Regions from separate parts of the Kocuria sp. CPCC 205261 genome, predicted to be linked through region 2. Evidence: riboswitches for the same ligand, from Rfam matches in the RefSeq annotation. Region 2 holds a riboswitch; each other region holds the start of a gene.
What was found. A riboswitch is a leader RNA that binds a small molecule or an ion and turns the genes downstream of it on or off. The one in region 2 is predicted to bind thiamine pyrophosphate.

Region 1: it holds a riboswitch for thiamine pyrophosphate, as region 2 does, so the genes downstream of both, RF646_RS11030 (3-oxoacyl-ACP reductase) here and thiO (glycine oxidase ThiO) in region 2, are expected to answer to the same signal.
Region 3: it holds a riboswitch for thiamine pyrophosphate, as region 2 does, so the genes downstream of both, RF646_RS05155 (bifunctional hydroxymethylpyrimidine kinase/phosphomethylpyrimidine kinase) here and thiO (glycine oxidase ThiO) in region 2, are expected to answer to the same signal.

What each region holds. Positions count from the first base shown of each region.
Region 1 is NZ_JAVKPU010000011.1:44,247-52,105, reverse strand. Features, by position in the region: gene RF646_RS11055 (ABC transporter permease) at 1-434, opposite strand, end outside; gene modA (molybdate ABC transporter substrate-binding protein) at 431-1,201, opposite strand; gene RF646_RS11045 (molybdopterin-binding protein) at 1,222-1,623, opposite strand; gene RF646_RS11040 (enoyl-CoA hydratase) at 1,748-2,530, opposite strand; gene nadE (ammonia-dependent NAD(+) synthetase) at 2,674-3,501, shown strand; TPP riboswitch at 3,631-3,762, shown strand; gene RF646_RS11030 (3-oxoacyl-ACP reductase) at 3,808-4,572, shown strand; partial or broken gene RF646_RS11025 (LLM class flavin-dependent oxidoreductase) at 4,643-5,949, shown strand; gene RF646_RS11020 (phosphatidylserine/phosphatidylglycerophosphate/cardiolipin synthase family protein) at 6,058-7,317, opposite strand; gene RF646_RS11015 (exodeoxyribonuclease III) at 7,733-7,859, shown strand, end outside.
Region 2 is NZ_JAVKPU010000001.1:497,619-505,477, reverse strand. Features, by position in the region: gene thiS (sulfur carrier protein ThiS) at 1-107, opposite strand, end outside; gene thiO (glycine oxidase ThiO) at 104-1,390, opposite strand; TPP riboswitch at 1,380-1,504, opposite strand; gene thiE (thiamine phosphate synthase) at 1,625-2,287, shown strand; gene RF646_RS02325 (thiol-disulfide oxidoreductase DCC family protein) at 2,461-2,877, opposite strand; gene RF646_RS02320 (PhzF family phenazine biosynthesis protein) at 2,874-3,725, opposite strand; gene RF646_RS02315 (putative glycoside hydrolase) at 3,865-4,929, opposite strand; gene pelF (GT4 family glycosyltransferase PelF) at 4,926-6,650, opposite strand; gene RF646_RS02305 (hypothetical protein) at 6,792-7,859, opposite strand, start outside.
Region 3 is NZ_JAVKPU010000003.1:169,176-177,034, forward strand. Features, by position in the region: gene proB (glutamate 5-kinase) at 1-525, opposite strand, end outside; gene obgE (GTPase ObgE) at 575-2,176, opposite strand; gene rpmA (50S ribosomal protein L27) at 2,328-2,582, opposite strand; gene rplU (50S ribosomal protein L21) at 2,629-2,940, opposite strand; gene RF646_RS05155 (bifunctional hydroxymethylpyrimidine kinase/phosphomethylpyrimidine kinase) at 3,178-4,731, opposite strand; TPP riboswitch at 4,719-4,814, opposite strand; gene RF646_RS05160 (Rne/Rng family ribonuclease) at 4,895-7,859, opposite strand, start outside.

The sequences.
Region 1 (7,859 bases), on a different contig from region 2:
GGCAGGGCCACGAACGTCTGGGCGAGCACGACGGCCGCGGTGGTGAACGCGATGTCCACGCCCGCCGAGGACAGGGGGCCGCCCAGGAAACCCATGCGTCCAAAGGTGTACAGCAGCGCGATACCGCCCACCACGGGTGGCAGCACGAGCGGCAGCAGCACCAGCGAGCGCAGGAGCGTGAGGCCGCGCACGGTGGAACGGGCCAGGACCAGGGCAAGCGGGCCCCCCAGCACCAGGCACAGCGCCGTGGACGCGACCGCGGTGCGAAGGCTCAACCACAGCGCGGCGAGCGAGGACTCGCTCGTGAGCAACTCCCCCAGGTGCACCCAGTCGATGCGCAGCACCATGCCGAGCAAGGGCAACAGGATGACCAGCGCCCCCGCCACCGCCGGGACCAGGACCCACCGGGGGGTCGTGACGAACCCGCGCGTCACGGTGCGCCGAAGCCCGCGTCCTCCAGGACCTTCCGGCCCTCGTCACCCTGGACGAGGTCCACGAACTGCCGGGCGAGCTCCGGCTCCGCGGAATCCTTGAGGGCGACCACGGGGTAGTTGTTGACCGCCTGATCCGTGCGCGGGATCTCGACGGTCGTGACCCTGTCCTTCGCGGACTTGGCATCCGTGACGTACACGATCCCCGCGTCCGCCTGCCCGGAGGTCACCTTGCCGAGCACGTCCGTGACCGCGTTCTCCTGGCTCACGGGGTGGAGCGCGACACCGTTGGCCTTCTCGATCTCCTGCGTGGCTGCACCGCACGGTACCTCCGGGGCACACGTGACCAGCTTGACGTCCCGGTCCACCACGTCCCGGAAGGAGGTGATGTCCGCGGGGTTGTCCTTGGGTACCGCGAGGGTGAGCACATTGGTCGCGAACACGCTCGGCTCCCCCGCGGCCAGGCCCGCGTCCGTGAGCTTCTTCATGTTCTTCTGATCGGCGGAGGCGAAGACGTCCGCGGGGGCGCCCTCGGTCAGCTGTTGCACGAGCCCGGACGAGCCTCCGTAGTTCATGCTGACCTTCACCCCCGGGTGCGCCGCCTCGAACGTGCGCGCGAGCTCGTCGAAGGAATGGGTCAGCGAGGCCGCCGCGGACACCCGCAGGGTCGTCTCCTGATCGGACGACGACGCCGCGTCCCCTCCCCCGTCCGACGCTCCCGCACATCCGGAGAGCGCCACCGCGCTCACCGCGCAAGCCAGGGCGCGCATGCGTGTCGCCGCGCGCCCCATCACTTGCGCCCCTCGGTCTCGACGATGACCGCGGTGGACTTCACCACGGCCGTGGCCACGGACCCCGGTTCCAGCCCCAGGTCACGCACCGCTTCCGTGCTCATGAGCGAGACGATCCGGTGCGGGCCGCACTGCAGCTCCACCTGGGACATCACGGGATCGGAGGTCACGGCGGTCACGAGTCCCACGAGGCGGTTGCGCGCCGAACTGTTCACCCCGGCGGGATCCTGAGGGCTCACGGCGTTGTCGCGCGCGTATGCCGCGAGTTCGGCGCCGTCCACCACGGCGTACCCCGCGGAATCCTTGTGCCCGGTGAGCGTGCCCTGCTCGATCCACCGCCGGACGGTGTCATCGCTGACGCCCACGAAGGTCGCGGCCTGGGAGATACGGAGGTGGGTCATGGGAGGAGTTTATCCGCATCTGCGGAACCACGGCCGTGTTTGAACCGCACTTGCGTAGTGTTGACCTGACACGCGACGACGCCGCGCGGACCGGGCCGCGCGGCGTCGTCGTCCCCTACAGGGCTCATTCGTGGGAGAACCGCGCCTTACGCTTCTCCGCGAACGCGGACATGCCCTCCTTCTGGTCCGCGGTGGAGAACAGCCCGTGGAAGACCCGCCGCTCGTGCTGGACGCCGGCCCACAACCCGGACTCGTACGCGGCATTGACGGTCTCGACCGCGTGCTGGGCCGCGGGCTTGGACATCTCCGCGATCTTTCCGGCGACCTCCAGGGCGGTGTCCATGAGCTCGTCCGCTGCGACCACGCGGGAGACCAGACCGGAACGCTCGGCTTCCTCGGCGCGCATCTGCCGTCCGGTGAGGATCATGTCCATGGCCTTGGCCTTGCCCACGGCGCGGGTGAGGCGCTGGGTGCCGCCCATCCCGGGGATCACACCCAGGGCGATCTCGGGCTGACCGAACACTGCAGTGTCCGCGGCGAGGATCAGATCGCACATCATCGCGAGCTCGCACCCACCGCCGAGCGCGTAACCGGCCACCGCGGCGATCTTGGGGGTGCGCAGCCGGGCGAAAGCGTCCCACCCCGCGAAGAAGTCCTCGTGGTACATATCGGACGCGGACTTGCCGGACATCTCCTTGATGTCAGCACCGGCCGCGAAGGCCTTCTCCGAACCTGCGAGGATCAGCGCGCCGATCCCCGAGTCACGGTCCAGCTCGGTCGCGGCGGCCACCACGTCCCGCATGGTCTGTTCGTTCAGCGCGTTCAGTGCCTTGGGACGGTTCAGGGTGATGACACCCACGCGTCCCTCGCGGCGGACTTCAATGGTCTCGTAGGAGTTCTCGTTCATGTGATCAGCATCTCATAGGTCCTCCGGGGGGCGGGTCCGAGCGTGGGGGCCCAGCGCCGGCCTCCGTCCTCCGTCCTCCGGGCCACGGGACGGGCCGGCGGTAGGCCCCTGTCCCCGCGGGAACCGGCCACTAGCATGGACGCATGCGTGAATTGCAAGCACAGATCATTGCCGAGCTCGGCGTCTCTCCGCAGATCGATCCGGAGCGGGAGGCCCAACGCCGCGTCGACTTCCTGAGCGACTACCTCAAGGCCACGCACACCGCGGGGTTCGTCCTGGGGATCAGCGGCGGCGTGGACTCCACCCTGGCCGGGCGCCTGGCCCAGCTCGCGGTCGAGAAACTGCGCGAGGACGAGATCAAGGCCGAGTTCGTGGCCATGCGACTGCCTCACGGGATCCAGCACGACGAGGCCGACGCCCAGGCGGCGCTCGAATTCATTCAACCGGACCGGGTCATCACGTACGACGTCGCGCCGGCCGTCCGCGGTTTCGAGTCCGCCTACGGTGCCGCGACCGGTGAGCAGCTCACCGATTTCACCCGTGGTAACACCAAGGCCCGCGTGCGTATGACGGCGCAGTACGCGGTGGGCGGGGACCACAACCTGCTGGTGATCGGCACGGATCACGCGGCGGAATCGGTCACCGGGTTCTTCACCAAGTTCGGCGACGGCGGCGCGGACGTCCTGCCCCTGGGCGGGCTGAACAAACGGCAGAACCGCCAGGTGCTCGCGTACCTGGGAGCCTCCGAGCAACTCGTGGGCAAGGTCCCCACCGCGGACCTCCTGGACGAGAACCCCGGGCGCACGGACGAGGACGAGCTGGGCCTGCGCTACGACGACATCGATGACTTCCTCGAGGGCAAGGACGTCCCCGAGGAGGTGGCCCGCAAGATCGAAAGCACGTTCCTGCGCACCCGCCACAAGCGCACGGTCCCGGTGACCCCGGCGGACGAGTGGTGGCGGGAGGGCTGATCCTCCCCGCCCGCGCGATACCCAAGGGGACGACCCTGGCCTGACTGCGCTGGACAACCGCATTGGCCATGCCCGCCGACGGCCTGCGCCGTGCGCGACCCCGGTCCGGACCCCTGTGCTTAGACTGGGCCCAGTGACACGGGGTGCCGCTGCACGTTCCCACGACCCACCGGGCCGGGGAGCCCTGGAGGCAATGGCTGAGATGACACCCGTCGAACCTGTCCAGTTAGTACTGGCGAAGGGATGTCACGGTGGCACCGCACGGGTGGCGCACCGCGTTCTTCGCCGTGAGCCACAGGAGTGAGCATGCGGATCGACACCACCATCGTCCTGATCACCGGAGGAGCCCGGGGTCTGGGTGAACACCTCAGCCGAGCCTTCGCCCGCGAAGGCGCCCGGGTGGTCGTGAACTACCACGCGAGCGAGGACCGCGCCCGCTCACTGGTGCGCGAACTCGGTGAGGACAAGGTCATTGCCGTTCGGGCGGACGTGACCGATGCCGGGCAGGTGCAGGAGATGGTGGCACTCGCCCAGGACCATTTCGGCGCGCCCATCACGGTGGCCGTGAACAACGCGCTGGTGGACTTCAGCTTCAACGGGGACGCCCGCCCCTCGCTCGAAAACCTCGCCGCCGAGGATCTTTCCCAGCAGTTCACCGGCGCGGTCGTGGGCGGACTCAACGTGATCCAGGCGGTCGTCCCGGGGATGCGCCGGTCCGGACACGGGCGCATCATCAACATCGGCACCAATCTCTTCCAGAACCCCGTGGTCCCCTACCACGACTACACCGCAGCCAAGGCCGCCCTGCTCTCCCTCACACGTACGGCGGCCAAGGACCTGGGGGCCCTGGGCATCACCGTGAACATGATCTCCGGTGGCCTGCTACGCACCACGGACGCGAGTGCCGCTACCCCGGCCGAAGTCTTCGACGCCATTGCCGCCGGTACGCCCCTGGGTCGGGTCACCACCCCGGAGGAGTTCGCGGACACCGCCCTCTTCTTCGCCTCCGACTGGTCCCGCGGCGTCACCGGGCAGAACCTCGTGGTCGACGGTGGACTGGTGATGGACTGACATGGCCGCCCCGCACGACACCGCGCGGACCCCGTCCGCCGCCCCTGCGGCGTCCACCCGTCCCGCCCAGGTGAACCAGCCGCCCGGGACACCCGCCCGGACGCTGCGCCTCAACGCCTTCCTCTACGGGGCCGGCCACCACCAGGCCGCGTGGCGCGCGCCGGGCTCCCCGGTGCACCGCCTCACGGACATCGCCTACTACGAGGAGCTCGCGCGGACTGCCGAACGCGGTCTGTTCGACGCGGTGTTCTTCGCGGACGGGCACAGCGTGGGTGACGTCTCCGGCGGGCCCCGCTGGAGCCTGGAACCCCTGACAGCGCTGTCCGCGATGGCGCGGGCCACCGAGCGCGTCGGCCTGGTTGCACGGTGTCCACCACGTTCTTCACCCCGTTCCACGCGGCCAGGATGCTCGCGTCCTTGGACCACATCTCGGGCGGGCGAGCGGGGTGGAACGTGGTGACCTCCATGTGGGATGCGGAAGCCCGCAACCACGGCTACCGGGCCATGCCGCCCAAGGACGAGCGCTACGAACGCGCCCGCGAGTTCGTGGAGGTGGCCCGCGCCCTGTGGGCCAGCTGGGACGAGGACGCCGTCACCGCGGACCCCGAGGGCCAGTGGGCGGACCCCTCCAAGCTGCACCGCCTGGACCACGAGGGCCGCCACTTCCTGGTGGACGGACCCCTCACGGTCCCGCGCTCCCCGCAGGGGGAACCGGTCCTCTTCCAAGCGGGTGCCTCCGGGCCCGGCAAGGCACTCGCGGCCGACTTTGCAGAGGGGATCTACGCCGTGGCCTACGATCTGCCCGCCGCGCAGGAGTACTACGCGGCGGTGAAGGCCGAAGTGGCCCGCGCCGGGCGTGATCCCGGTTCCGTGATCGTGATGCCCGGTCTGGTCACGTACGTGGGCCGCACGCACGAAGAGGCCCTCGAGAAGCAGGCCCGCGTGGACCGTTTGCTCCCTGTGGAGCAGTCGCTCGCACAGCTCTCCACGTTCGTGGAGCAGGACTGCGCGCAGTGGGACCTAGATGCGCCCGTGCCCACGCTGCCGCCCCTGGAGGAGTTCACCGGTCCGCAGGGCCGCTACAGCACCATCCTGCGGATCATCGAGGCCGAGCGCCCCACGGTCCGCCAGTTGCTCGGCCGCCTCGCCGCCGGCGGGGGTCACTGCACGATGGTGGGCACCCCGGAGTCCATCGCGGATCGCATGCAGGAATGGTTCGACAACGCCGGCGCGGACGGCTTCAACCTCATGCCGCCCGTCCAGCCGGACTCCCTGGACGACTTCGTGGACCTCGTGGTCCCCGAACTCCAGCGCCGCGGCCTGTTCCGCACCGCGTACACCGCCACCACGCTGAGGGGTCACCTCACGCGGGGTTGAGGCCCCGCTGCGCAACCCCGCCACAGGACGACGACGCCGCCCCGCACGGTGGGCGGGGCGGCATCGTCGGTGGCGTCAGCGGCGTCGTCGCCGATCGGAAAGGTCCGGTCAGAGGAACGGGCGCAGCGGTACCAGGATCGTCTCGGCGACCCGTGCCATGGGGTGGCGATCGCGCCATTGGGGCGAGGACAGCTCCTCACAGTGCTCGCTGTCGGCGAGGAAGACCTTCTCCATCTCGGCCGCGAAATCCGGGTCCACGATCTCCACGTTGGTCTCGTAGTTGAACGAGAGGGAGAGCCGGTCGATGTTGGCGGTGCCCACGGTGGACCACTCGCCGTCGATCGTGGCGGTCTTGGCGTGGATCATGCAGGCGGCGTACAGCAAGATGGTGACCCCACCCTCCAACAACTGGCCGTAGAACCCGCGGGACACCCAGTCCGCCAGGATGTGGTTGGAGTCCTTGGGGACCATGATCCGCACATCCACCCCGCGAACGGCCGCGTCCAGGAGGCAGTCCAGGATCTGCTGGTCGGGGATGAAGTAGGGCGTGTTCACCCAGATGTGGTGCTGCGCCCTGTTGATCGCGTTCATGTACATCTCGCGGATGGGGTACACGAGCTGGATGGGCAGGTTCGCGGAGACCCGCACCTCCGGGTCCCAATTCTTGGGCGCCACCCAGTCGATGGCGTGTTCCGGGTCCCGGTCCTCGTTCCACACGCTCGCGATGGAGCTGCGTAACCCCCATACCGCAGGCCCGATCTCCCGGATATGCGTGTCCCGCCACTGCCGGGAATAGAGAGAACCGAAGTTGTAGCCCCCCACGAAACCGATGTTGTCGTCCACCACCAGGATCTTGGAATGGCTGAAGCCCGAGAACCGCAGGGGCCCCTTCCAGAACGGGCGGCGCACCACCGGCATCCGGTACACATGAACCCGGTCCGAGAAGTCGTAAAAGGAGGACGGGATCACGAGGTTCGCGAACCCGTCGTAGATGATGAACACCTCCACGCCCCGATCCGCAGCCCGGTTGAACGCGTCCAGGAAGCGCTGACCCGTCTCGTCGTTCTTCCAGATGAACGTCTCCATGTGAATGGAGTGCTGGGCGTTGTCGATGGCATCGAGCATGTCCTCGTACACCGACTCACCCGACGTGTAGATGGTGATGTCCGAGTCCTGCACGTGCGCATTGAACGTCCCGGGGTGCGGGGCGTCACGCTGCTGACGCCCGTGACGCTTCCACCAGTCGAGCCCGGCGAGCGAGGCGATCACCACGGCCTGCGCCCCCAGCAGGGCACCAGCACCCGCACCGGCCGCTTTCAGGAGGATACGGCGTTCTCTGATCTCGGCTAGCGCCCGCCTTGCGTCCATGACCTCACACTACTGCGGCGTCACATGGCGCGTCCCGGATCATGACCGGACCAGCCCTGGGAATTCACACCGCCCGTCCCGCGGCCAGGGGCACTGAGGTGTTACGCGGCGGGAATCCGCCGAATGGCAATCCACCCCGTCCCATAAGCCCTCGTGGAAGGACGACCTCGTGGGCGACGCCGCCACACAGAACCCGGGCGCCGCCGCATCCGTGGCCCCGGACGTCACCACGAGCGAGGCCAGCCAGGCCGCGAACGAGGCGCAGGACCAGGCCGGCGAAGCCGTGGAGTCCACTGCCCCGCAGGCCTGCGACAACACCTTCGGAACCGATCCGCTCGGTCCCTCGTACGAGAACCCGGTCCGTCGTCCGCCCGCGGTTTCCCAGCGTGGGCCGCGGCTCGCTACGGTGGACCCCATGAGAATCGCCACGTGGAACGTGAACTCCATCCGCGCCCGCGCCGACCGCATCGAGGCGTGGCTCGACCGCTCGGACGTGGATGTCCTGGCCATCCAGGAGACCAAGGCCAAGGACGAGAACTTCC
Region 2 (7,859 bases):
GTGAGGTCGACGACGGCGCTCGCGACCGTCAACCCCGGGGTCACCGTCACGGGGGAGCCGTTCACGACGGCCGTGGAGGAATTGTCTGTGGGCTCGGGCGCGATCATTCGAGTCCTCCATGCATCTGGGGATAGCTCTCGGGTGTGGTGAACGGGGCCTCGGGGGCGGGGTTCGAGTGCCGGGCCGGGTCGGTGTCGGCGAGGAACGCGGCGTCGGACTCGTGGTCCGCGAGCGGGTCCAGGACGCCGGTCACGAGCTCCGCCGCGAGCCGGGACGCCACGGGGGTCAGCAGAATGCCGTGACGGAAGTGACCCGTGCTGATCACGAGCCCGGCCACCGAGGTCTTCCCCACGTACGGCAGGTCGTCGGAGGTTCCCGGGCGGGCGCGGGCCATCATCTCCAGGACGTCGCAGTCGTCGATCGCGGGGACCACGGTGCGCGCGTCCCGCAGCAGTTGGTGCACGCCACCGGCGAGCACGGATTCGCGCCCGTCCTCACGGCTCGTGGCGCCCAGCACCAGGGTGCGGTCCTCGCGGGGGACCATGTACACGGGCCGACCCAGGACCTGGGCGCGCACCGTGCGCGTGAGCAAATGCGATTCCCCGGGGGCCAGGGCGGTCTCGGGAACCCGCAACCGCAGGATGTCCCCGAACACCGGGCGCAATCGGAGGTCGAGTCCCTCGGGCAGCCCGCCCATGGTGTTGGCGGTCAGCCCGGTGGCCACGACCACGGCGTCCGCGGGGATCACCTCACCGGAGTCCACCTGCACGCCCGTGGCCTGCCGGGGTTCCCTGCGGGACGTCAGCACGGTGTCCACGCGGGAGGTCAGCCACTGCGCCGGTCCGGCGTCGGGGACGTCCCCGATGGTGGTCAGGTGCGGGCAGTTCAGGGTCTCCACCAGGGCGGCCGCGAGCATCCGGGGGTCCACCTGGCGGTCGGAGACGATGCGCACCGCGCCGCTCAACCGCGGTGCGAGGGCCGGTTCCAGGTGCCGGGCCTCGCGCGTGGAGATCTCCTGCACGTCCATCCCGGAGGCGATCTGGTGGGAGGCGAGGTCGGAGAGGGACCGGGCGTCCGCGGCGTCGGCGGCCACCACGAGCGTCTCCTCGGTGCGGTAACCCGTGGGCAGGCCCGTGGCCGCGGTGACGCGCTCCACGAAATCCGGGTACTCCGCGGCGGAGGCGCGCATGAGGGGGTAGAGGCGCTCCTGGCCGTACTGGGTCTCGGCGATCGGTGCGAGCATGCCCGCGGCCGCGCGGGTGGCGCCCCACGCCGGGCGGGGATCGACGACGGTCACGGCGGCCCCGCGGCGTCGTAGTTCGAAGGCCGTGGCCAGGCCCACGAGACCAGCTCCGGCCACGACCACGTGGTCACCGAGGTGCTCGGGCATTGTTCCTCCCTCCGGCGGCATGATCCGCATCAGGTGATCCGGTCGGCGGCTCACGCCCTCTCAGCCCGCTGCGGTGGTTGTTGCCAACGTGTGCGGACTCCCGTGGAGTTCGTCGAACGGCGACGAACGGCCCTGCCAGTCTAATCACCCCTAGCTGTGGAACGCAGGGGGACTTCGCGGCGGGCTGATCGGGCGAGGTGTCCGCGGGCGCGCGGTTCGTGCCACGATGGCCGCATGGGACACACGAGCCAGACGGGTACCGGGCGCCGCGCCGCCCTTGAGAACGCGCGACTGTACGTGTGCGTCACGGCGCGCCACGAGCGCGGTGACCTGCGCGAATTTCTGCACGCCGCGTACGAGGGCGGGGTGGACATCATCCAGTTGCGGGACAAATCCCTCGAGGCTGCCGCGGAGATTGAGGCCATCGAGGTGCTCGCCGACGTCGCCCGTGAGCACGGCGCACTCTTCGCCGTCAACGACCGCGCGGACGTCGCGCTGCTCACCGGCGCGGACGTGTTCCACGTGGGCCAGGGCGATCTCACCACCGCGCAGGCTCGGCGGGTCCTGGGGGACGACGTGGTGATCGGGCGGTCCTGTCACTCCCCGGCCCAGGTGGACGCCGCCGTGGCCGACGCCGGGCTCGACTACTTCTGCACCGGGCCCGTGTGGGAGACCCCCACCAAGCCGGGTCGCGCGGCCGTGGGGCTCGAGCTGCCGCGCTACGCCGCTCAGCACGCGGGGGACAAGCCCTTCTTCGCGATCGGCGGGGTCGACACCGCGCGGTTGCCGTCCGTGCTCGACACGGGTGCCTCGCGCATCGTGGTCGTGCGGGCCGTGACCGATGCGCAGGACGTCACCGCGGCGGCGCGGGCGCTGCGGGACACGCTGCCCGGGTGAGACTCGATCTTTGAACGCGGTGGAGCGGCGGCGCCGCGGTGGGATGGCACCGCTCGGGTGGCGACGTGTTCGGTGGGGTGGTGCGCGTCGGGGCGGAGTCATGGAGTCATGGCGCCGCAGTGTCTTGCCGTCGCGCGGGTGGCACGGCTCGCTCGGTACGCGGAGCGGAACCGTTACGGGGTCCCGCACTGCCCGGGGTGCTGCTGGCACCACGGGGTGACACCGGGGAACTTCCCCCGGTGATCGGCCACCCACCGGTACACGCGGTCCTGGACCCACCGCACGGGCGGTAACCGGTAGAACGGCTCGAACACCCGGATGCCCAGGGCGGTGTCCAGGGTCACGGCCACCGCGTGCGCCCCCGAGGATCGCTCACCGGAACGGGATAGGACGGCCCACACCGACGCGTTGCCCTCCGCATTCGTCAGTCCGAACCGCTCCAGTACGCCGGGGACCTGGTAGGCGTGCAGGGCGATCCGGTCATGGCGGTCCAGTGTCCGGGCCCATCCCACGCAGCGCGTGCAGAACCCGCAGTTGCCGTCGAAGACCAGGTGCAGGGACGCGCCCTGCTCGGTGCCCGGGGGGTTCACAGCAGCACCGTCCCGTCGATGCACGCGGTGCAGTGTCCGCCCACGAACACGTGGTCCCCGTCCGACGTCACGGTCACGAGGCCGCTGCGTCCCATGCGGGTGCCCTGTCGGGCGATGTAGTTCGCGGGCGCCCGGTCCGTACGGATGAGCCACTGGGCCAGGCTCGCGTTGAGGCTTCCCGTGACGGGGTCCTCGTACCCGCCGGTCCCACCCACGAAGGCGCGGACCTCGAACTGGTGCGGGCTGCTCTGCGGGTGGGGACCCACCACGCCGATCTTGGCGCCGTGGAGAGCGGGAAGGTCGGGCTCGATCGCCAGGACGTCCTCGGCGCCGGCCAGAAGCAGCGCAGCCCAGCCGGGGCCGTTGTCGACCCACTGATGGGCGACGACCTGCTCGTCCCGCAGGCCCAGGGCCGCGGTTACGCCCCCGAGCAATTCCGGGCCCAGGTCTCCCGTGCGGTCGGTGGGTGGGGCCTCGAAGGTCAGTGCGCCGTCGTCGGAGGGGCGGATCCGCACGAGGCCCGCGGCGCATTCCTGGACGATGACGTCCTTGGCACGCGCGGTGTTGCCCGCGGTGAGCCATGCGTGGGCCGAGCCCAGGGTGGGGTGACCGGCGAACGGCAGTTCACGGTCCGGGGTCCAGATGCGCAGCCGGTAGTCGGCGTCCGGGTCCGTGGGTGGGAGCACGAACGTGGTCTCGGACAGGTTGGTCCAGCGCGCGAAGCGGGCCATGGCGTCGTCGGTGAGATCGGTGCCATCCAGGATGACCGCCACCGGGTTGCCCAGATAGGGCTCCCGGGAGAAGACGTCGACCTGGGTGAACGGGCGCGGACGAGGTATTGGGCTCATGGGGTGATTCCATCACGATGCGCCGACGGGGTGTCACCTCGCGCCCGGGCCTCACACGGCGCGGCCAGAGACAACATGTCCGGCGCACACGCGTGCCGGACGGGCGTCCGGCACGCGATGCCCCGCACCCCCGGTGGGCTCACCCCCGCCGCAGCACCACCCCGCGGCGGGGCTGCAGCACCAGGTGGGACCCCGCCGCCCGACCCCGGACGTCGACCATGCCGCGCGGCACCCGGACGCGGCGGCGTCGTCGGCGGTCGGCGTTGAAGTTCACCGCGGCCCAGCCGTGCGTGAACTCGCGCCACCACGTGTGACCGCGGCGCACGGGGTCCTGCACCGGCGCGCCGAGATCCCAATCGAGCTGCGCGGTGTGCTGGGTGCGGCTGTAGTCGTCGTGCGCCGTGGCCGCGTACGCGCCGCGGCCCGCCCCGAAGATCCAGAACGCGGCCAGACCGTACTCGACATTGGGGTGGTCGTCGTCGCCGTCCGTGGGCACCCGCAGGATGCTGATGCCCGGCCCGTCCGCCTGGGGCAGCTGCGCCTCGGTGGTCTCCGGGTCGAACAGGTCCACCGGGCTGAAACCCAGCCACACCTCCTCGAATCCGCCGCCGTAGGCCGCGTGGCTCGCCCAGCGGCCGGGCTCGCGCCGCGATTCCGCGATGTTCGGGACCAGGATCTTACCGACCTCGTTCAGAGCCGTGCCCGCGGCATGCACCAATTCGCCCGCGCCGTCGCGGAAATCCGCCATCGTCCGGGCATGACGGATGGGCAGGTCCAGGCCGTAGTAGTCGTCGAACACGTCGTTGTCCGCCATCACGCCGTCGAACGGCGAATCCCGCAGCTCGGCCACGACGTTGCGCACCCAGCGCTCGCGGTACTCGGGCGACCACACGGTCATCTGCCAGTGTCCGCCGTAGCGGGCCCACTCGATGCGTTCACCGTCCAGGCGCCGCGCGAACCACCGGTCCGGGGCCTCGGCGTACGAGACCCCGGAACTGTGGATCGGGCCCGGTTCGTAACTGCGGGTCGAGGACAGGCACTTGTAGCACAGCACCGTCATGTCCGGGCGGCGCCGTTTGAGGTCCGCGGCCGCCGCCGTCTCCCACGGCTGCAGGATCGCCGCCCGGTAGTGCTGCGCGGCGAAGTCGAGCTGCTCGGAGCTGATCGGGCCCCCGTACCGGATCCAGGCGCCGACACCGCTCACTCGCCCGCGCCCGCCAACGGCGCCTCGAGCGCCGGTTGACGCAGGTCCGAGTACTCGAAGTTGCGCTTCTCACCCATGTTGCCGAGCATCCGGTAGATCTTGTTGTAGGAGGACATGACCTCGTGGAGCTGGAAAAAGTCCTCCACGCGGCCGCGGGCGTTGGTGCTGTAGGAGCGGTAACGATCCACGTTCCCGATCACGGCCTGGACCTTGTCCGCCATGGCCACGATGTCACCGGGTGCGAGCAGTTCACCGCACGGTCCCCACGTACGGCCGTCGGGGGTCACCAGGTCGTCGCCCACGAGCTGGCTCATGCCACCCACGTCCGAACCCACGGTGGGGATGCCCGCGGCCATGGCCTCGAGCACCACGATCGGCTGGCCCTCGTTGTAGCTCGGGAGCACCAGGAGGTCGAACCGGTCGAGCATGTCCCGCACGTTCACGGTCCCGTGGATGGTCACGAGGTCGTGGAGGCCCAGGGCCTCGATCTTCTCGAGGCACGCCTCGTAGTACTCGGGCACATGCTCGGTGGGGCCCAGGACGTCCAGGTGGATGTTGGGGTACCCGCGATCCCGCAGGATGTCCATGCTGGAGAGCAGATCCATGAGTCCCTTGATGGGCACCACGCGGGCGATGTACACGAGTCGCCAGGTGTGCTCCTCCGGGGACTGCGCAATGCGCTCCACCGCGGCCTGGCGAGCGTGGTACTTCTCCTCGAACTCCTCGATGATCATGCCGTTGGGCAGCACCACGGACTTGTCCACGTCCGCGCCCAGGCTCGCGGCCTCCGTGATGGCCGTGGGGTAGAGGTAGGTCACGAGCTCGGCGCTCGGGTAGCAGAAGTGCCCGATCTCGATCCACCACGCCATCCACGCCCGGTCCTCGGCACTGACGTCAAACGTGCGGTAGTCCTCGGACGTGATCGACAGCGCCATGTTGCGGTCGAGCAGGGTGTTCACGGTGTCGCGCACGTACAGGTTGTGCTCGGTGAGCAGGAACGACGTGCCGTGATCGCGCGCGGCCGCGGCACCCAGCAGGGACGCGTAGCCGGTCGTGTGCGCGTGGTACACCCGGGCCCGGGGCATGGTCTCGCCCAGGATCGCGTGGGCCAGGGAGAAGAATCCGCGCAGCAACCAGAACGATTCGGACAGGGAGAGCCCGAGCTGCGGCATCCGCTCCGTCAGCGCATGCAGGAACTCGCGGGAGCCCAGCACGGCCCACAGCGGGTACTGCCGGGTGCGTTCATTGAGCCCCTCGTCGATGAGCTCCCACAGTGGCTCGGTGTCCCGGGCACCGGCCAGGGCGTAGATCGCGTCGAAGATCCGGTGGGACAGCACCGTGCGCTGCTCAGCGGTCATGCCCAGATCCTTGGGGCGCACGGACATGAAGTCCTCCCGGTGCTCCTGCATGCTCAGGTAGACCACGCGGACCCATTTCACGTTCTCGGGCATGGAGTAGAGGTCCTCCTGGGGTGCCTCGGAGTCCCAGGAGATGTGGATGATCCCGTAGCTCAGGTCGGGGTTCCCCGTGACGATGTCGTGGACGACCGCCGAGACCCCGCCCTTGAGGAAGGGGTAGGTGGATTCCATGACGATGGCGACGTCCACGTCCTCGTACTGCTTCTGGCGCTGTTGCGCGGCGGGGGACAGACGGGTGGGTTCCGCGACGGCCACGGACTTGGTGGCGCGGTGCTTGGCGTGTGAGCGCGTGAAAGGGTACATGTCAACTATTCCTCACGGGATGAAAGGGTCCGGGGTCGCAATGTGGCGACCAGCAGGGACGTGCAGTGGGGGCCGAGACCGGGCAGGACTGCGCCCGGGCGCGGCGGATGCGCTTGATAGGAAGCGCTTACGTGGACTGCGTTACCAGGACGTGGCGTGGCGCCAGAAAAGGGTGTACTCGGGCTGGGCCCAGTGACGCTTGTACAGTGCCCAGGCACCGGCGACCAGCACCAGGTCCGCGAGCAACAGGAGGGCGTACGCCCCGTTGGTGGAGAACACCGCGAACGCGAGGATGCTCACGACCAGGTGCACCGCACCCAGGGCCTGGGCCGTGATCTTCTCCCCGATGTAGTCCAGTTCGTAGCTCAACAGGGTGAGCATCATGAACGTCCATGAGGCCACGGCCACGGTCACCGCGAGGAGGACGTGGTGGGGCTGCAAGCCGCCCAGTAGCAGGGCGGCAGCCAGGGTCAGCACCATGCCCACCGCGCCGGTGCGCAGGACGGAGCGGTCCACCACGTAGCTGAGCAGCGTGGAGCGGGAGGCCAGCACGGGCAGTGTTTCCTTCTCGATGGCCCGGTGCAGTCCGCTGACGGCGCGGTCCACGTGCGGGGCCATGTTGACGAAGTAGAAGTTGTAGGCGAGCACTGCGGGGAGCATGGCCATGAACACCACGATCACCTGGAAGGCCCCGTCCGTGGCCAGGAACAGCACGAACTTGTCCGCCCACAACACCGATCCGAGCAGCAGTCCGCGCAGGGCGTCCGCGGCGAAGTTGCGTTGGTCCAGGCGTTCGAAGACCCGCACGTGGGACAGCTGACGGCCCATTGCCGCGATCTGGGTGGCCGCGGCGACCAGGGGCGGAAGGATCCACACGGTGGGAACCACGGCCAGGGCCAGGGCGTAGGCGCCCCATGCCACGGCCCATAGGCCGCGGCGTTCTCCCACGTTGGCGAGGACCAGGGACTGTACGAACAGCACGTGCGCGCCCAGCAACAGCAGGTAGGCGCCCATGGCCTGCCAGGACCAGCCGGTGGCCAGCCACAGCGGCAGTGCGAACAGCGCGGCGAGCGGGAGGGTCTGCAGGAACATGGCAGGCCATACCTCGCAGAAGCACCGGGTGATCTTCTGCATGTCCCGCTCGGCCATGAGTTCACCGATCGCGCGGTACGCGGGCATGCACGCGGCCTGCGCGAGCCAGGGCACGGT
Region 3 (7,859 bases), on a different contig from region 2:
CTTGATCTCGTGGGTGGCCACGGCGTCGTTCTCGTTGACGATCGGCAGGATCCCCAGGTCCAGCAACCGTTCGATCTGGCGATGCGCGTTCTTGTACTGCGAGTGGCGCATGAGGTCCTCGGCCGTGAGCAGCACCTGACCCACCGTGACGTCGTAGCGCGTGAAGTAGTCGGTGTAGCGCGAGATCAACAGACCCTGTCCCACGGAGGCCGCGGCCTGTTTGGTGGCGAGGTCCTTGGGCCGGCGGGACAGTCCGAGCGGCTGCAGCCCCGCGGTGATCGCACCCGAGGAGACGAACACGACCTCCACGCCCTGCGCCTTGACCCGGCCGAGCGCGTCCACGATGCTGCGCAGCGCGTTCTCGTCGATCGAGTTCTCGATCGAGGTCAGGGACGAGGACCCCACCTTGACCACCACGCGCCGGGCCATGGGCAGGTCCGCACGGCGGGTGATGGGAGAGCGGCGGTTCTTCCCCCGGCTCTCGGTGCTCAGCTGGATCGCGGACTTGGCCGCTTGCTGCTCCATGGCCGGGACGTCGATCGTCTCGGTGGGGGTCTTCTCCGCGTGGGGCGTGTCACTCACTGTCGTGCGTCTCCTTCGGCTCGGAAGTACGGCGTCGATCTCGCGCGTCGTCCACGGACTCGGTCCAGATCCCGGCGCGGCGCTGCTCCTCGAGCTCCGCGCGGGCCTCGGCCTTGGCGTCCATGCGGTCGTAAAACTGTTCCCGCTTCTCGCGGCGCGTGGGCCGGGACGTGTCCTCGAGGCGCAGGTCGGAACCGCGCGGGCCGCCGAGCAGTTCGGCGCCGCCCACCATGGTGGGCTCCCAGTCGAAGACCACACCGTTGTCCTCGGGGCCGATCAGCACCGCGTTGCCCGGGCGGGCGCCGATGCGGAACAGTTCGTCCTCGATCCCGAGTTTCGCGAAGCGGTCCGCGAGGTATCCCACGGCCTCGTCGTTGTTGAAATCGGTCTGCTGCACCCACCGTTCGGGCTTCACGCCGCGCACGTGGTACAGCGGCTCCCCCGCCCGGTCCTCGCGGGTGATCTCGAACTCCTTGCGGTCCTTCCCTCGACGACGTCGCACGGGTTCCGGGCGCAGCACGGTCTCCGCGCGGCGCTGCTCCTCCCGCTGTTCCTCCTGCTCGCGGGCACGGGAGACGAGCTCGGCCATCGCGAAGCCCAGTTCCCGCAGTCCGGCGTGCGAGGCCGTGGAGATCTCGAAGACCGGGTAGCCGCGTTCCTCGAGTTCGGGGCGGATGAACTCGGCCAGTTCCCGCGCCTCGGGCACGTCCACCTTGTTCAGGGCCACGAGTCGGGGACGCTCGGTCAGCGGGATCGTGGTGGGGTCGTCGTCGCGGATGGCCTCGGCGTAGTGGGACAGTTCCTGTTCGAGGGCGTCCAGGTCGCTCAGCGGATCCCGTCCGGGTTCGAGCGTGGCGCAGTCGATCACGTGCACGAGTGCGGCGCAGCGCTCCACGTGCCGCAGGAACTCGAGTCCCAACCCCTTGCCCTCCGAAGCACCCGGGATCAACCCCGGCACGTCCGCCACGGTGAAGCGGGTGTCACCCGCCTGGACCACACCCAGGTTGGGCACCAGGGTGGTGAACGGGTAGTCCGCGATCTTGGGGCGCGCGGCACTCATGGCCGCGATCAGGCTCGACTTGCCCGCGGAGGGGAAGCCCACCAGGGCGATGTCCGCGATGGACTTCAGTTCGAGCTCGACCTGGTGTTCCTCACCGGGCACACCGAGCAGAGCGAAGCCCGGGGCCTTGCGCTTAGGCGAGGACAGTGCGGCATTGCCCAGTCCGCCCTGGCCGCCACCGGCCAGCACGAACTCACTGCCCTCACCGAGCAGGTCCGCGAGCACGTTGCCCTGCCGGTCCTTGACCACGGTGCCGTCCGGGACGGACAGCACGAGGTCCTGGCCCTTGAAACCGTGGCGCATGTCCCCCTTGCCGGGCTCACCGTTGGGGGCCTTCTGGTGGGGTGCGTGGTGGAAACCCAACAGCGTGGTGGACTGACCGTCCACACGCAGGATCACCGAACCACCGTCGCCGCCGTTGCCGCCGTCCGGGCCGCCCAGGGGCTTGAACTTCTCGCGCTTGACGGACACGCAGCCGTGGCCGCCGTTACCGCCCGTGGCGTGCACGATCACTCGATCTACAAAACTAGCCACGCGGCTCCTCGGTGGTAGGGGTCACCTGCTGCGAGCGGGTCGACCGGGGTTTTCTGAAAAGACTAGAGGGTGAGCGCGTGAAGCGCCCACCCTCTAGTGGTCGCCGCCACGGGGTCGTGGCGGCGGGTGGACCCAGGGGTCCGAATGAGAATTACTCGGCGGTCTGAATGTTGACCACGCGGCGACCGCGGCGGGTGCCGAATTCGACGGCGCCAGCGGCCAGGGCGAACAAGGTGTCGTCCTTGCCGCGGCCCACGTTCACGCCCGGGTGGAAGTGCGTGCCGCGCTGGCGGACGATGATCTCGCCGGCGTTAACGGACTGGCCGCCGAAGCGCTTCACACCCAAGTACTGGGCGTTGGAGTCACGGCCGTTGCGAGTGGAGCTCGCACCCTTCTTGTGTGCCATGGTGTGTGCCTACCTTCGTTGGAAACGTATGTGGGGAGCCGGATACTCAGGCGTCGATGCCGGTGACCTTGACGGTGGTCAGTTCGGCGCGGAAGCCCTGACGCTTCTTGTAACCGGTCTTGTTCTTGTACTTCATGATCGAGATCTTGGGACCGCGCAGGTCCTCGACGATCTCGGCGGTGACCTTGACGTTCGCCAGGGTCTTGGAGTCGGAGGTGACCTTGTCCCCATCGACCAGCAGCAGCGCAGGAAGCTCTACGGTGCTGCCTGCCTCGCCGGCGACGCGGTCAAGGGTCACGAGGTCTCCGATGGAAACCTTCTCCTGGCGGCCGCCTGCGCGGACAATCGCGTACACCACTTGGGAACTCACTTCTCTCGACATCTATGGACTACGTGTGTGGGTCGGGCGTACTCCTGGAGGACTGCGAATGTCGAGACATCACGCCGCGGTGATCCATGACCGACCGCATTCTCCGCGTGGCTATCGCATCGATTCAGGATGTTCGCCCGAGTGTGCCGCAACCTGGTGCGTGAACTGGATATGACACACACCGGCGCTCGGCACCGACACCCCAGCCTACCCGATCACCCGAAGTCATGCCAGTTGCGCCGCGGCGCGCCGCTCGCCCTCCGGCGACGTCGCCGGGGTCGTCTGCGCGAAGAAGGCCAGCTCGAGCGCGCACGCCCGGTGGAACGCGCGGCGCATGTGCTCCCGGGTGGCCGGGTCCGCGTGGGCGGCCTCCCGGTCCACGATCTCGCGCACCGACTCGGTCGCGGTCTGGAAGTCCGGATCGTCGTACGTGCTGAGCCAGTCGGCGAACGGGTGCTGCGGTCCCGCGACGCGGGCACGACGGGTGAGCTCCGCACCCACGTGGGCGTAGAGCCAGTAGCACGGCAGGATCGCGGCGGAGCCCACCGCGAAGCCGTCCTGACCCGTGCGCGCCAGCAGGAAGTCCGCGTAACTGCTCGTGACGTCACTCGGCGGCATGGGCTCCCGGTCCCCGAGCCGGGCGCGATGCAGCGCGGACTCGACCGAGACCACGGAGGCCGACGCCGCGGCGAAGTGTTCGCGCGCACGCTCGTCCGGGGCGGAGGCCGCGAGCAGGGCCAGCGCCCGGGAGTAGTACTGCAGATATTGCATGTCCTGGTCCAGGTACAGCTCGAACTCGCCCGGGTCCAGGGTGCCGTCCCCGAGGCCCCGGATGAACGCCAGGGCGGCAATGCGTTCACGCACCGGGGCGCTCTCCTCCCACAGTTCATCGGTGAACCGGGGGCCCTCGGATTCCGCGGCGGCCGTCATCACGAACGCCGGATCCGTGACGAGGTGCTGGACGTGGTGCATGTGGTGCACGGGACCGTTGCCGTGACCCACGTGCAACTCGTCCGCGCCGCGCAGTGCACCGCGCAACCATGTGCGGGCCGTGCGGATCGCCTCGGGCCAGTCCCCGGTCCGCGCCACGACCGTGGCCACCGCGGAGGACAGCGAGCACCCGGTGCCGTGGGTGTTACGCGTGTGCACCCTGCGACCCTCGAACAACGCGGCGGGTTCGTCCTGACCGGGGAGCAACAGGGCGTCCGGGGTCGTGTCCCCGGCCAAGTGGCCACCCTTCACGAGGACCCGGGTATGGAACGCCGCCGCGACCGCGCGTCCCTGCTCGAGCGCCTCGTCCCAGGTCGCGGCCACGGGGCGCTCGGCCAGCACCGCGAGTTCCGGGAGGTTGGGGGTGATCAGATTCGCGTGGGGCAGCAGCTCCCGCAGGGCCCGTTCGGCGTCCGGACGCAGCAATCGCCCACCGGCCGTGGCGACCATGACGGGGTCGATCACGACCACGGGTGCGCGCCCCACCATGAGCCAGTCCCGGACCGTGTCGATGACCTCCACGGAGCCGAGCATCCCCACCTTGATCGCATCCAGGGTGACGTCCCCGGCGACCGCATCCAGCTGGTCCCGCAGGACCTGGACGGGTGGGGTGTGTACGCTCACGACGCCCCGGGTGTTCTGGGCGACCACTGCGGTGATCACACTCAGCCCGTACCCGCCCAGTGCGGCGATGGATTTCAGGTCCGCGGCGTGACCCGCCCCGCCCGTGGGATCGGTTCCGGCAATCGAGAGGACGCGGGGTATGGCGGTAGAAGGCGTGGTGTCCACGACAATCCCTTCGCTAGTACGAGCTAGATCAGGTTCGACGGGTGTGTTCTCAGCCGCAGTGCGCAGCACCCCGTGTGTGTGTCCCCGATCATGCCACAGGGGCACCCGGAATCCCGGGTGCCCCTGCGGTGCTCGCGTGGCGACGGATCCAGCCGCCGGTCACTCAGTCCTGCTTGCCGGTCATCGTGATGTCCTGAGCCTTGATGCCCACACCCACGATGGTGGGCTGGTCACCGGACGCCGCGGGGGCCACGGCCCCGGCCTCCGCGGTGAAACGGCTGACCTGCCGTTCCTGCGTGTACTCGTGGGTCTCCACGCTCGCGGTTCCGGGCGCGGCCGCCGGCGCCACGGCACGCCGCGACCCACGACGCCGTCGGGCCGGAGCCGCCGGCGCCTCCGCCGGCCGGTTCCCGCCAGCGGACGACGCTGCCCCGGAAGTCTGCTGCTGCGCGGCACTCGTCTGCCCTGCACTGGATTGCGCAGTCCCGGAGTTCGACGGCGCGTGTCCGGCGGCCGACCGCTTCGACACCGCCTCCCGCGGCTGGGACGCGGCGTCCGCATCCTGAACGGCACCCTCGGTCGAGGTTTCGTCCTCGCCCGCATCCGTGAACGCGGCGCTCAGCGAATCCAGGGACAGGGCCTCCTGGGTGCCCTCGCTCCCCCGCTGCTCAGACTGCCCGTGGGGCAGTTCGATGACCTCGCCGTGAATCGTGAGGCTCGCGGACGAGTCCCCACCGGAACGGTCCTCGGACCGGGAATCCCCGCGCGAGTCGTTCCCGGAACCGTCCCGGCCGGAACCGTCGTTCTGCACGGCGTTGTCCTCGCCCTGCTGACCGCGACCGCGGCTGCGCTTGCCGCGGCGCTTGCGGCGACGGCGCCCGCCCTCGGACTCCCCGTGGGAGTTCTCGGACGCGTGCTCCCCGCCCTGCTGACCGCGGGAGGTCTGCTGCTCCTGGGAACCGGTGTCCTCGGCCTGCCCGCCCCCGGACTGCGGTGCGGTGCCCTGGGAAGCATTCCGTGCGGCGTCGTCGGACTCGTCGTGGGAGGAGGCCGCGGCGATGTTCGCCAACGCCGTGCGGGTGGCCTCCACGCGCGCCTGGTCCGGCTCGTCCGAACCGTGGTGCTGGTTGCCGTTCCTGGGCTTGTCCTGCGCACCGTTGTGCTGCTTGTTGCGCGAACGCTTACGCTCGTGTCGAGTGCCGCGCTGGTCGGAGGGAGCCGCGCCGGAGCGGCCCTTCAAGGGGTGGTCGTGGACCACGACGCCGCGGCCCGCGCATTCCTCGCACGGCTCGGAGAAGACCTCGAGCAACCCCGTACCCATGCGCTTGCGCGTCATCTGCACGAGACCCAGGGAGGTCACCTCGGCCACCTGGTGCTTCGTGCGGTCCCGGCCCAGGCACTCCACGAGCCGGCGCAGTACGAGATCGCGGTTGGACTCCAGAACCATGTCGATGAAGTCCACCACGATGATCCCGCCGATATCCCGCAACCGCAGTTGCCGCACGATCTCCTCGGCGGCTTCGAGGTTGTTCTTGGTCACGGTCTCCTCGAGGTTGCCCCCGGAGCCCGTGAACTTGCCGGTGTTGACGTCCACCACGGTCATGGCCTCGGTGCGGTCGATCACGAGCGATCCGCCGGAGGGCAGGAAGACCTTGCGCTCGAGGGCCTTCTGGATCTGCTCCTCCACGCGCATGTGCTCGAAGAGGTCGTCATCGCCGGTCCAGCGCTCGAGGCGGTCCAGCAGGTCGGGCGCCACGTAGGTCACGTAAGCCTCGATGTTGTCCCACGCCTGCTCGCCCTGGACCACCATGGCGGTGAAATCCTCGTTGAAGACGTCCCGCACGGTCTTGATGGTCAGGTCCGGTTCCGCGTACAGCATCTCCGGGGCCAGCGTCTTGGTGGACTTGGCCTTGTCCTGGATCTGCTCCCACTGCGAGCGCAGCCGGTTGATGTCGTTGGTCAGCTCGGTCTCGGAGGCACCCTCCGCCGCAGTGCGCACGATCACGCCCGCGCCCTCCGGCAACCGGTCCTTGAGGATCTTCTTCAGCCGCTGGCGCTCCACGTCCGGGAGCTTGCGGGAGATCCCCGTCATGGAACCGCCCGGGACGTAGACGAGGTAGCGACCGGGCAGGGACACCTGGCTCGTGAGCCGAGCACCTTTGTGCCCCACGGGGTCCTTGGTGACCTGCACGAGCACGGTGTCCCCGGACTTCAGGGCGTTCTCGATCTTGCGGGGCTTGCTGCCCAGCTCGGCGGCGTCCCAGTCCACCTCACCGGCGTAGAGCACGGCGTTGCGGCCGCGGCCGATGTCCACGAAGGCGGCCTCCATGGACGGCAGCACGTTCTGCACCTTGCCCACGTACACGTTGCCGATCAGCGAGTCCTGCTGGGTGTGCGAGACGAAGTGCTCGGCAAGGATCCCGTCCTCGAGCACACCGATCTGGATCCGGTCGTCCTTCTGCCGCACGAGCATCTTGCGCTCCACGGATTCGCGCCGGGCCAGGAACTCGGCCTCGGTGATCACGTGGCGGCGGCGGCCGAACTGCCGGGACTCACGACGACGCTGACGCTTGGCCTCGAGCCGCGTGGAGCCCTTGACCCCGGTCACCTCGTCGCTGCCCGTGCCCTCACCGGCACCGCGCGGGGCGCGGACCCGGGTCACCGAGCCGTCGGACTCGTCCACGAGTTCCATGTCCTCGTCACCGCGACGCCGCCGGCGACGCCGCTTGCTCGTGACCTCGCCGGACTTGTCGTCCTCGCTGTCCACGTCGTCCTCGCTGTTCACGTCCTTGCGTGCGGCCCGCTCGGCCTCGCGCTGGGCGTCGCGTTCCTTGGCGGCCTCGCGCAGTCGGGCAGCCTGCTCCTCGGCGGCACGGCGGATCTCGTCCGGGTCCGGGGCATGGAACATGAGGGAGGCGCCGGGACCGAAGGCCCCGAAGTTCTCCTGGGTGCTGGGCTGGTCGTTCGCGGACTCCTCGGCCTGTACAGTCTGCGCGTCCGTCTGTTCCGAGGTGTCGGTCTGCTCGTCGCTCGCCTCGGCCGAGCCGGTTCCTTCGCCGGCCTGCGTCGTCTGCTCGGGCCCGTCGGCGCGCAGAGCGGCCTGCTCATCCGTCTCGCGGGCGCGCTCA